Linked DNA regions of Hoeflea algicola. The protein of the gene in region 2 binds, or shares a complex with, the protein of the main gene of each other region. Links are inferred from orthologs where the notes say so. Each region holds a gene or a part of one and is shown on either strand. Other genes may lie near its edges.

Region 1 (5,211 bases), 1.5 Mb from region 2 along the record:
CTTCGGGATATGCGATCAATCCGACATCGGATCGCTCGACTGATGGTTTGGGGTAACACAGGGCCGATACCGGCTTTTGATCTAGATCAACGAATCTGCACGTAGGGGCTGCAGGGAAAAGCCGCGTCAATTTGGCACTTCTGCGGGCTTGCAGGCGCACAGGCTCCACGGCGCCGGCCTCGGACGTCTGCCGCTGCAGCCAAACAGATGCAGGGGGCAAAGGCGCTCGGCACTGGAATCGTCGAGGTTTCATCGCTAGATAGAAATGATGAGCACGTTTTATTATTCCAATCCCATCGGCCTCGAACACATAGTGCCCACCGGCCACCCGGAACGTCCGGACCGGTTAAGGGCGCTCGAGGCAGTCTTTGAACACGAGCATTTTGCCTCGCTCGAACGCCATCTGGCGCCGGAGGCGGCGGCTGAAAGCGTGCTGCTGGCACACCCGGAATCACATCTCGCGCGGGTCCGCGCGGCGATCCCCGAATCTGGCATGGCGCAAATCGATGCCGATACGGTGGCAGGCCCGCGGGCAATGGAAGCGGCCCTGATCTCGGTTGGCGGGGCAATGGCGGCGGTCGATGCAGTGTTTGCCAAGGAAGCCGACAACGCCTTCGTCGCCACGCGCCCGCCGGGACACCATGCCGAGAAAGACCGCTCGATGGGGTTCTGTCTGTTCAACCAGGCGGCGATCGCTGCGCGGCACGCGCAAAAGGTTCATGGCGCAGAGCGGGTGGCGATCGTTGATTGGGATGTTCACCACGGTAACGGTACGCAGGACATTTTCTGGGACGACGAAAGCGTGTTCTACTTCTCCACCCACCAGATGCCGCTTTATCCGGGCACCGGTGCGCTGGGCGAGACCGGCAAGGGCAACATCTTCAACGCGCCACTGTCGACCAATGACGGCAGCGACCATTTTCACGAGGCGTTCCGCACCCGGATCCTGCCGGCGCTTGAGGCTGCGCATGTGGATCTGATCATCATCTCGGCCGGGTTCGACGCCCACCACCGCGACCCGCTGGCCGAAATCAACCTGGTGGCTAACGATTTCGACTGGGCCACAGGCAAGGTGATGGAAATCGCCGGCCGTCACGCCAATGACCGGGTCGTCAGCCTGCTCGAAGGCGGGTATGATCTGGTTGGTCTTGCCGAATCGGCGGCCGCCCATGTCATGCGCCTGCAAAAAGGTTGATCGATGAGCCAAGCCAACGACATTTCCGAGATGAGCTTCGAAGCTGCAGTCTCCGAACTCGAACGTATCGTCGAGCAGCTCGAACGCGGCGACGTGGCGCTCGACAAGTCGATCGAGATCTATGAACGCGGCGAAGCGCTGAAGGCCCATTGCGAAAAGCTGCTGTCAGCCGCCGAGAAACGGATCGAGAAGATCCGCCTCGACCGGCAGGGCCAGCCGACCGCGACCGAGCCGCTCGATACCAAATAGAAACGCGGACACAGGAGCATGGCATGAGCTTTTTCCCCGGCGGCGACCCGGAACCCGGCGACGCCTTTTCCTGTGATGCGATCGAACATCTGATCATCCCATCCTCGCGCGATATCGGCGGTTTTTCGGTCAAGCGGGCGTTGCCGACAGCGCGCCGCCGGATGGTCGGTCCGTTCATCTTTTTTGACCGCATGGGCCCGGCCATTCTCCGCGCCGGTGATTTCATGGACGTGCGACCGCACCCGCATATCGGACTGTCGACTGTAACCTACCTGTTTGACGGCGCGATCCGCCACCGCGACAGTCTGGGCACGGAAATGGTGATCAAGCCCGGCGACGTGAACCTGATGACAGCCGGTCGCGGGATTGTTCATTCAGAGCGCTCGCCCGAGGAAATGCGTGGCGGCGACATGCCGATGTCAGGACTGCAAACCTGGCTGGCGCTGCCCGACCATCTTGAAGAAACCGATCCGGTATTCTCGCATACCGACATTGCGGCATTACCCGAAATCACCGATGCGGGCGTGCACGGCCGCGTGGTGATGGGCAATTTTGGCGGGCTGGTCTCTCCGGTGCCGCAGCACATCGGCACGCTCTATGTGGATCTGGCACTGGCGCCCTCGACCTCGGCACCGTTTGATGCCAATTGGGAGGAACGGGCGCTGTATCTGCTGGAAGGCGAGGTCGAAATCGCCGGTGACCGGTTTGGCCCGGATCAGTTGCTGGTGTTCCGACCCGGCGACGCCATCACAATAACTGCCGGCACGTCCGGCGCACGCATGATGCTGTTTGGCGGCGACAGCATTCCCACCAAACGCCATATCTGGTGGAACTTCGTTTCCTCGTCGAAAGAACGCATCGAGCAGGCCAAGGCGGAGTGGCGCAGCGGCCGTTTCGACATTGTCCCGGGGGATGCAGAAGAGTTTATCCCGCTGCCCGATTGACGCCTGCATTGTAAGGCCTACCTTGCGGATCAACCCGCGCAGGGCAAGTTGACCCTGCGGTGTTGCGACGTTGGACCGGGTTTACACGTCAATCTTTCCGGGTTACGGCGTGATCGATTGTGAGGCATAATTTGACAAACCTGCCAGCTACCCCGCTTCTGGACACCGTCCGGATACCATCCGACCTGAAGAACATCGACGACAAGCAATTGCCGCAACTGGCGGAGGAATTGCGCGCCGAGATGATCGACGCGGTGTCGCGGACCGGCGGACATTTGGGCGCAGGCCTTGGTGTGGTCGAACTGACGATTGCCATCCACAAGGTGTTCGACACACCCCATGACCGGCTTATTTTCGATGTCGGGCACCAGTGCTACCCGCACAAGATCCTGACCGGACGGCGCGACCGAATCCGCACCCTGCGCCAGGAAGACGGCCTGTCGGGTTTCACCAAGCGCGACGAAAGCCCCTACGATCCGTTTGGCGCGGCACACTCGTCGACGTCGATTTCCGCCGGGCTGGGCATGGCCGTGGCAAGCGAAATGACCGGCACGCGACGCAATGTGATCTCGGTGATCGGCGATGGCGCGATGTCGGCAGGGATGGCCTATGAGGCCCTCAACAATGCCGGTGCGCTGGATGCGCGGTTGATCGTCATTCTCAACGACAATGACATGTCGATCGCGCCGCCGACCGGTGCGATGAGCGCCTACCTGGCACGGATGGCCTCGGGGCGCACCTATATGGGCTTCCGCGAAGCCGGCAAGAAATTGACGGCCTATCTCGGCAAGAACATCGACCGGGCAATCACCCGCGCCGTCGAGCATGCGCGCGGCTATGTCACCGGCGGCACCATGTTCGAGGAGCTGGGGTTTTATCACATCGGACCGATTGACGGTCACAATCTCGAGCATCTGTTGCCGGTGCTGCGCAATGTGCGCGACAATGGCGACGGGCCGGTGCTGATCCATGTCGTCACCCAGAAGGGCAAGGGTTATGCGCCCGCCGAAGCAGCGGCGGACAAATATCACGGCGTCAACAAGTTCGATGTCATCACAGGCGCTCAAGCCAAGGCCAAGCCGAATGCGCCGAGCTACACCGCCGTCTTTGGCGAGACCCTGACCCAGGAAGGCGCTCTTGACGACAAGATCGTGGCTGTCACCGCCGCCATGCCATCGGGCACCGGGGTGGACAAGTTCGCCAAGGCATTTCCCGGACGCACCTTCGATGTCGGTATCGCCGAGCAGCATGCAGTGACCTTTTCCGCCGGCATGGCGACAGAGGGCATGAAGCCGTTCTGCGCGCTCTATTCGACCTTTCTGCAGCGCGGCTATGACCAGGTGGTCCATGATGTGGCGATCCAGCGGCTCCCGGTCCGCTTCCCGATTGACCGGGCCGGGTTTGTGGGCGCCGATGGCGCCACCCATGCGGGCTCGTTCGACACCGCCTATCTCGCCTGCCTGCCCGGTTTCGTGGTGATGGCGGCGGCTGACGAGGCCGAGCTCAAGCACATGGTGCGCACGGCCGCTGCCTATGACGAAGGCCCGATCTCGTTTCGCTATCCGCGCGGCGAAGGGGTTGGCGTAGAAATGCCCGAACGCGGGCAGATTCTCGAGATCGGCAAGGGCCGGATCATGCGCGAAGGCACCAAGGTGGCGCTGTTGTCGTTCGGCACCCGGCTTGCCGAGTGCCTGCTGGCGGCAGAAGACCTGGAAGTGGCCGGACTTTCGACCACTGTGGCCGACGCTCGTTTTGCCAAGCCGCTCGATCATGAGCTGATCCGGCAACTCGCGCAGCACCATGAAGTGCTGATCACCATCGAGGAAGGCTCGGTCGGCGGTTTCGGCAGCCACGTGCTGCAGTTCCTGAGTACCGAAGGGCTGCTTGATGGCGGGCTGAAAGCACGAAGCATGGTGATGCCCGACATCTTCATGGATCACGCCGCACCGGCGACGATGTATGCGCGTGCAGGGCTGGACCGCAAGGGCATTGTCGACACCGTGTTTGGTGCGCTGTCGACCTCGCGCGCCAAGCTCGATGCGTCGCGCGTACTGTAGCCTGCACGGCGCTCGAACGCTTCCGGTTACCTTCTTGAAACCATAGGTGTTTGTAGCCTCGTAACCACGTCTTTTGGGCGTTCCGAAAGGTCCTTCTGCTAGTCTCTGGCCAATGACCGGGGACTTCAGGACGATGTTTCAATGACGCTGCCCAGACCAAAAATAGATACTTTCGCCTGGCTTCTGGCGTTGCCGGTTCTGGCGCTGGTAACGGCTTCACACGCGGTCGCAGCTGACGGCCAACCGCGCTACGACCGGCGGATTGAGGAAGCTGCGATCCGCATGCTGCAACCCAAGCTCGGCAGCATCCGCGGCACGCTGGATCTTCACACCGAGGACCACATTTTCCCAAGATTGCGCCAGCGTCTGGCCGACAGCGGCACGCCCAACTGGCCTCCCGATGCGTCTGGTGACACCCGGCTAGGCAGCATCATACGCTACTGACAATCGCGCTATTTGCCATAAAGCGCTTGCCCTGACCCCGCTTACGGGCCAAGACGGCGTCATGTCCAATATATCTTCGCCCCCCTTCGCCCGATAAAGACCGGTTGGACCAGATGCTGGTGCAACTCGGACATTACGACAGCCGCTCGCGTGCGCGCGATGCCATTGCCCGTGGCGCTGTGGTGGTCGACGGCCACCCCGTCACCAAGCCCGGCACCCAGGTCAGCGCAACCGCCGCAATCGAGATTTCCGACCCGGCGCGAGACTATGTTTCGCGCGCGGCCCTGAAACTGAAAGCCGGGCTGGAAGCGTTCGACTTCGA
Region 2 (7,672 bases):
TCGCCGGGGGCCACGTGAAACAGGATGGTACCGCCTGCCGGCGCTTCCACCATCTCGACATGGCGAATTTGCCTGGCGACAAAATCCGCGCGCAGATCAGGGGTGGCCGAATCATCGGCGGCGACAACGCCGCGCCCCTGCAAGAAGCGGTAGAGCCCTTCAGCATCCTTTCGGGCCAGGCCGGCGTCGACATCATTCTGGCCCCGCAGTTCGACCGTGGTGACGCAATGGCCCGATAGATTGCCGCCGCTTTCGCGGGCGCGTGCTGTCATCTGCTCAAATACCGCTTCCTCGAAAGCGCAATCCGACCCCGAATCCCACAACAGCGCGGCCTCGGCATCGAGACATGCGGCAAGATCGGCCATCTCCGGCCACAGCGGTTCGGGAACATAGAGATATTGCACGCTTTCATCATCGCAATGCAGGTCGAGCACGATCGGGCAATCGTCGGCGAGTTCCAGCAGGCGGCTCTTGAGCCGGCGCTCGGCAAACACCGGGGCAGTCGCTGTATCGAGAGCCCGGACCCCATCCTTGCCGGGCACGGGGAAATCACGGTTGAAATTGACCCGCGTACCCATCGAAAAACGGCCCATGTGATCGCCAAACAGATGCTGCGCCGCGCCGATCGGGTTGGCATGCGGCACCAGCGTGATCGAGCCGAGCAGGCGGCCTTCGGCCTCGGCCTGCTCGAGCATCGGGATGAGATAGTGCAGCGCCGCCACGCCGGGGCGTTCATCGGCATGGAGCCCGGCCTGGATATAGGTCCGGGGAGCGCCGGCATCTGAGCCGGTGAGCCGGTGGACGGTCAGCTGATAGGCGACACCGGGTGTTTCGCCGGCAATGGTTTCGATTTCTGTTTTCATTGTCTCTCACCTTGAACATGCAGGCCAAAGGGGGAAATTAGCCGGCGCGATTGCGAACGCGCCCATCTTGCAGCGACGATTACACCCGGCGGGCGCGGATGTCGTTGAGTATTTCCCGCGCCGCATTGTGCCCGGGAATGCCGGTGACCCCGCCACCCGGATGGGTTGACGAGCCGCACATGTAAAGCCCCGGTAGCGGCGCACGGTAGGCGCCGTGGCCGAGCACCGGCCGCGCCGAAAACAGCTGGTTGAGGCTGAGCTCGCCATGGAAGATATCGCCGCCAACAAGCGACAGCTTGCGCTCCAGATCCAGCGGTGAGAGCACCTGTCGGCCGAGCACGCTTTGGGCAAAGCCGGGGGCATGGCGGTCGATTGTGGCGATCATCAGATCAGCGACGGCCTCGCGGTGATCATCCCAGGAAGAGCCGCCGGGAAAATCGTCAGGCAGTTTCGGTGCCACATGCTGGCAAAACAGGCTGGCGACATGCTTGCCCTCGGGCGCCAGCATCGGGTCCAGTGTCGAGGGAATCAGCATCTCGATAATTGGCTGGCGCGACCAGCCATGATCGCGCGAATCGCGATAGGCACGGTCCATGTAGTCGAGCGAAGGGGCGATGACGATGCCCGAAGTCAGGTGGTCGCCGGGTTCAGGTCGCGCCGTGAACTCGGGCAGTCTGTCGAGCGCCAGATTCATCCGGAACGTGCCCGAGCCACTTTGCCAGTAACCGATGCGGCGGCGAAAATCGCCAGGCAGCGGCGCATCCGCAAGCAGCGTGCCGACCAGCAATTGCGGGTGAATGTTGGAGGCCACAAGATCTGCTTCGATACGCGTGCCATCCTCGGTGACAACCGCGCTGACGCGGCCGTCGCGGGTATCTATGCGGGCAACCGGTGCGCTGGTGCGGATGGTCACGCCCTTTTCCTCGCAAGCCTTCTGCATCGCCTGAGTGATGGCGCCCATGCCCCCGATGGCGTGGCCCCAGATGCCGCGCTTGCCGTTAACCTCGCCAAAATGATGGTGCAGCAGCACATAGGCGGTGCCGGGCGCTTCCGGGCTGGTCCAGTTGCCGACGATGCCATCAAAACCGAACAGCGCCTTGACCGGATCGCTCTCGAACCAGCGGTCAAGGATTTCGGAAGCGGAACAGGTAAAGAGATCCAGCACATCGCGGCGTGCTTCCAGCGATAACTCGGCAAACTGGCGGCCCAGCGATGCAGCCTTGAGAAGTTCGGGAACCGCTGAAATCCAGTTGCCCTTGGTGACATTGGGTGGCGTGCGCAGCAACAGATCCCGCAACACATTGGCGGCAGCGGCGAGCATCGCATCAAAGCCATCAAGCGCCTCGGCGTCGCGGGGTGAAAACTGCGCAACGGACGCCTTGGTCAGGCCGGGCCCGGCTTCGAGTGCGCTGCCATCATCCAGCGGAAAGAAATTGTTCATGCGCCGCTCGACAATCTCAAGCCCGTGACGGCCGAGCTCGAGATCGTTGATCACCTTGGGATTGAGCAGCGAGACGGTGTAGGAAGCCACCGAATTGCGAAAACCGGGATGAAACTCCTCGGTGATCGCCGCGCCACCGACAATTTCACGTTTTTCCAGAACGGTTACCTTGTGGCCAGCTTCAGCCAGATACCACGCACATACCAGCCCGTTATGGCCGCCGCCGATCACAACTGCATGCTTCATGTTGATCCACCTCGCGATTTCCGGCGCATCCTGCACCGGGATTTATCGCCGGTGCAACGGTGCTGACAAGCACGATGACAAACTCAGGAATCGCTGGTGGTTTTTCTTGGGGAGAATTTGGCGCGGGCAATCCGGTCGACGACTTCGGTTGTCATCTCGGCACTGAACTTGATGTGCAATCTGGATTCCGACCGGGCAATAACGGCGCAGGAAATTTTCGCGGGCAACCCGTCAAGCACCAGGTAAAGGTGTTCCGGCACCTGATCGCTCAACCCGACGGAGACCAGGCAGCCGCTTTCGGACAGATCGAGCATTTTGCACGGCTGCGACGTGTAGCCCCGCACACCGCGGCGCAGGTAATACACCTTGCCCGGCACGTTGGTCGCACGCCGGTGATGGGCGCGGCGCTCGGTGCCCCCCACGCGTGTGAGATAGTGTCCGTCCTTGCTCACTTCGGCCTCGATCATACCCCTTTAACACCCCATATCAGAGCGCGGTTAAGTCCCGGTATATTTATGGGTAGCCACAATCAGGGTGCAGTGCAGATGGACCAGCGGTGCGAATCAGCGCCACCTGCGCGATCTTCTTTCAGCAGAACCTGCCACCCAGCTTGACGCCGGGCGCGTGGACGTGCCGAATTGGCCATGGCTTCGCTTCTTGATGATTCGCCCACAAATGCCGCCGAATTTACGGTCAGTGAACTGTCGGGGTCGATCCGCCGCACCGTCGAAGACGCGTTCGGCCATGTGCGTGTGCGCGGCGAGATTTCCGGGTATCGCGGCCCGCATTCCTCCGGTCACGCCTATTTTTCACTGAAGGATGATCGCGCCCGCATCGAGGCGGTGATCTGGAAGGGCACGTTTTCCAAGCTCAAGCACCGCCCCGAAGAGGGGCTGGAGGTGATCGCCACCGGCAAGATCACCACCTATGCCGGCTCGTCCAAATACCAGATCGTGATCGACTCGATCGAACCGGCCGGCGCCGGCGCGCTGATGGCGCTGATCGAGGAGCGGCGGCGCAAGCTTGCCGCCGAGGGTCTGTTCGAGGACGCACGCAAGCAGCTGCTACCGTTCATGCCGAGGGTGATCGGCGTTGTCACCTCGCCCACCGGGGCGGTGATCCGCGATATCCTGCACCGGATCGAGGACCGTTTTCCAGTACACGTCATTGTCTGGCCGGTGCGGGTGCAGGGCGACACCTCGGGCGACGAGGTGGCGCGGGCAATCAACGGTTTCAATGCACTCGACCCGAATGGACCAATCAAGCGGCCGGACCTGATCATCGTCGCCCGTGGTGGCGGCAGCCTCGAAGATCTGTGGGGCTTCAACGACGAGGCGGTGGTGCGCGCGGCAGCCGCATCGGGGATCCCGCTGATATCGGCGGTCGGACACGAAACCGACTGGACCCTGATCGACCACGCCAGCGACCGCCGCGCACCGACACCAACCGGGGCAGCAGAGATGGCGGTTCCGGTGAAAGCCGATCTCGAGGCACAACTGGCCGCACTCGCAGCAAGGCTCAAATCCGCGCAATCGCGGATGCTCGACCGGCGTCGCGAGGCACTGCGCGGGCTGGCGCGGGCATTGCCGACGCTCGACAGCGTGCTGGCGCTGCCCCGGCAAAGGCTGGACCGCTCGGGCCAGGCGCTGGGCCGTGCGCTCGAACTCAACACCGCCAATCGCCGGCAGGGATTTGAACGGCAAGCCGCACGGGTGACGCCCTTTGCGCTGGTTTCGGCATTGCGCGAAAAGCGGCAACTGGTGGGCGAGAAGAGCGGCCGCGGCGACCGGGCGATGGACCGACGCCTGGAGGTGCTGCGCACCCGGCTGGACCGGCACGCGCTGGTGCTCTCAGCGGTACCGCGACGGATCGGCGAAGCGCAGGTACACGGTCGCGAACGGCTGACCGAACTCACCCGTCGCATTGATGCAGCACTCACGCAGATGCTCAGCCAGCATCGCCGCGGGCTGGCGGCGCAGACGCGGATGCTGCAGTCGCTGTCCTACCAGAGCGTGCTCGGGCGCGGCTTTGCGGTGATCCGCGATCAGGACCGGCAATTGCTGTCACGTGCGGCGCAGGTAAAAGCAGGCGCGGCGATTGCCATCGAGTTTGCCGATGGCGAGATTTCGGCACTGGTCAGCGGAACCGACCGGCCGGCCGCCAAAGCCGCAAAGCCGGCAAGGGCAAAGCCAGTCAAAACCAAGACCGACCAAGGGTCCTTGTTCTAGATCGTTTCGTATCCGGACTGAAATGGCCGATGCATAAACCTGCGATCCCGCAACAAAGCACAGGACGCAGTTTCCTTCGGATGCCTGGGTGTCTTGATCAGGCCCATTCGCCCTTGCGCATCACCGGCACCTTCTCGCCATCGGCGCGAATGCCGTCGATGTCGATCTGGTCGGAGCCGATCATCCAGTCGATGTGGATCAGGCTGGAATTGCCACCCTTGGCGGCAATCTGCTCGGGCGTCAGCGACGCACCATCGACAAAGCACTTGGAATAGCACTGGCCGAGCGCGATATGGCAGGAGGCATTCTCGTCAAACAGGGTGTTGTAGAACAGCACGCCGCTGGCCGAAATCGGCGAGGAATGCGGCACCAGCGCGACTTCGCCGATGCGGCGCGAGCCTTCGTCGGTGTCGAGCACCTTGAGCAACACATCTTCGCCCCTGGAGGCGCTGGCCTCGACAATCCGGCCTGCTTCAAACCGGACCTGGATCTCATCAATCAAGGTACCCTGGTAGGACAGCGGCTTGGTGCTGGAGACGGTGCCTTCGACCCGGTGCGCATGCGGCGTGGTGAAAACTTCCTCGGTGGGAATGTTGGGGTTGCAGGTCACTCCGTTCTTGGCGACGGAAGCGCCGCCATGCCATTCGTGATCATCGGCCAGGCCAATGGTGAGATCGGTGCCGGGACCGCTGTAGTGCAGCGCCGAAAAACGCTGGCCGTTGAGCCAGGCCGAGCGTTCGGCGAGCACGGCGTTGTGGCTGCGCCAGGCTTCGATCGGATCTTCGAGATTGACCCGCGAAGCGGCAAAGATCGCCTCTGCCAGCTTGCGCACGGCCTGGTCGATCGGCAGGTCGGGGAACACCTGCGCGGCCCAGGACGGGCTCGGATAGGCACAGATGTTCCAGTTGATGTCGAAGTTGGAGATATGCTCGAGCGCCGGTTTGTAGGCGATGGAATTGGCGGTGTTGGCGCGCGACACGCGGGCCGGGTCCTGGCTGGCAAGTAGCAGCGGGTTGTCGCCAGCGATGGCAAGCCGTGCGGCGCCATTCTCATAGGCCTTGGCCATGCCATCATAGAGCCAGCTCGGCGCCCGGTCGAAACTTGCGTCGGGCGCATGGCTGTAACGCGCCAGCGTCGCCTCCTCGTCGGAATAGAATGTGGTGACAAGACCGGCACCGGCCGCATAGGCGTGTTTGGTGATCAGCCGCGCCAGCGGCAAGGCGGCGATCGGCGCCGTCATCACCAGATCCTGCCCCACCTGCAATTGCAGACCGGTGTGGACGGCGACCTGTGCAAGTTTATCAAGCTGGACGGGATCTACGGGTTCGGCGGAAACGGAGAGATTGGTCATGAGGCGCCTGTCTGCAATGGAGTGGATGACCGAGACTTAATACCCCCGGCCGCGAATATGAAGGCCCAAGCGGGTTTTTGCCGCAGCGGTTCAGGCAACGATGGCCGCGGCGGTCGCCTGCAATGCTGCCTGCGCATCCTTGGGATCGAGCCGGAGCTGCAGCCCGCGCTGGCCGGCATTGATGAAGACATAGGGTTGATCGAGCGCTGCGGCTTCGATCACGGTCGGCACGTGTTTTTTCTGACCGAACGGGCTGATGCCGCCGACATGGTAACCGGTAAGGCGTTCGGCATCGGCAGGCTTCATCATCGCCGCCGATTTGCCGCCAAGGGCTGCCGCAAGTTTTTTCATGCTGACTTCCCGGTCCGACGGCAACACGGCGCAGACCGGCTTGCCGTCGAGTTCCGCCATCAGCGTCTTGAGCACCCGGGCCGGGTCCTCGCCCAGCGCATCGGCAGCCTGCAAGCCGATGCTGTGGGCGTCGGCATGATAGGCGTAGTCGTGAACCGTAAAGCCGATGCCGAGTTTGGCGAGCGCCTGGGTGGCGCGGGTGGTTTTGGCCATTTCAACCCTCCTTAAGCGAAGAACTGCTCATAGAGGTCAGGCTTGAAACCGATGATGATCCGGCTATCAGCCTCAAGCACCGGCCGTTTGATCATTGATGGCTGAGCCAGCATCAGGGCGATCGCCTTGTCGGTGTCGAGATCCTGCTTGTCGGCGTCATCGAGCTTGCGGAAAGTGGTTCCGGCGCGGTTGAGAACGGTTTCCCAGCCAGCTTCCTTGCACCAGCGCTCCAGATGGGTGCGGTCAACACCCATCTTCTTGTAATCATGAAACGCGGCCTCGACACCATGATCAGCGAGCCAGGCCCGAGCCTTCTTCATGGTGTCGCAGTTCTTGATGCCATAGATGATGACGGACATGCCTAACCTTTCAATTCCAGTATAATTTGGAATTCAGAAGCTTTTTCTCGATCAGATCGTTCAGCACCGACAATCGCACATATCCCGAATCACGAAAATTTTGCGGAATACCGGAGATTTGAGCAATCCCATCGACCAATTCCTTGACCGTATCCTCCAGTGAGCACTGCGGCTGGTGATGTGGGGCATGCTTCTTGTAGGATGTGAAATCAACCTTGTAGGATCGCTTGTCGGGCTGACCGGCGCTGTTGATTTTCACATTCACGTCCGGAATGATCTCGCCCACAGCCCTTGCGAGCTGCTTAATCTGATAGGTCCATTCGTCCGATCCGACGTTGACCGCCAGATAATGGCCGCCATTATCGGCCTTTCTCAGCAACGCCCATTCTATCGCCCGCGCCATGTCCTTGACCGCAATCAGTGGCCGCCAGGGCGTACCGTCGCTCAAGACTTCGATCTCGCCCTTGAGCATGGCAGAGGCTACGAAATCATTGAGAACCAGATCAAGACGCAGCCGATCGCTCATTCCGCACGCGGTCGAAAACCTCAGCGAGGTAATCACCGGCTTGTGGGCCGCCATATTCTCAAGTGCCTGTTCGACATCAACCTTGGACCGCGCA

What was found.
Region 1: the proteins of xseA (region 2) and OEG84_RS23080 are in contact, whole or in part, in a cryo-EM structure (PDB 8TXR), measured with the Escherichia coli proteins. The link is inferred for Hoeflea algicola from one-to-one orthologs.

Annotation. Positions count from the first base shown.
Region 1 is NZ_JAOVZR010000001.1:4,765,275-4,770,485, reverse strand. Bases 1-2,821 are described here. They hold OEG84_RS23080 (exodeoxyribonuclease VII small subunit), read left to right. Parts: upstream 1-1,198; coding sequence 1,199-1,444; downstream 1,445-2,821. Other genes in these bases: dxs (1-deoxy-D-xylulose-5-phosphate synthase), read left to right, coding at 2,520-2,821; OEG84_RS23075 (pirin family protein), read left to right, coding at 1,468-2,388; OEG84_RS23085 (histone deacetylase family protein), read left to right, coding at 269-1,195. In the rest of the region: more of dxs, read left to right, coding at 2,822-4,445; OEG84_RS23065 (hypothetical protein), read left to right, coding at 4,587-4,889. UniProt on the Escherichia coli protein: Bidirectionally degrades single-stranded DNA into large acid-insoluble oligonucleotides, which are then degraded further into small acid-soluble oligonucleotides.
Region 2 is NZ_JAOVZR010000001.1:3,253,501-3,261,172, reverse strand. Bases 2,595-5,486 are described here. They hold xseA (exodeoxyribonuclease VII large subunit), read left to right. Parts: upstream 2,595-3,194; coding sequence 3,195-4,778; downstream 4,779-5,486. Other genes in these bases: OEG84_RS15945 (aminopeptidase), read right to left, coding at 4,876-5,486; OEG84_RS15955 (PilZ domain-containing protein), read right to left, coding at 2,634-3,017. Outside these bases: OEG84_RS15965 (M14 family metallopeptidase), read right to left, coding at 1-863; OEG84_RS15960 (phytoene desaturase family protein), read right to left, coding at 943-2,550; more of OEG84_RS15945, read right to left, coding at 5,487-6,129; ybaK (Cys-tRNA(Pro) deacylase), read right to left, coding at 6,220-6,693; OEG84_RS15935 (ArsC family reductase), read right to left, coding at 6,705-7,052; OEG84_RS15930 (NAD-dependent epimerase/dehydratase family protein), read right to left, coding at 7,063-7,672. UniProt on the Escherichia coli protein: Bidirectionally degrades single-stranded DNA into large acid-insoluble oligonucleotides, which are then degraded further into small acid-soluble oligonucleotides.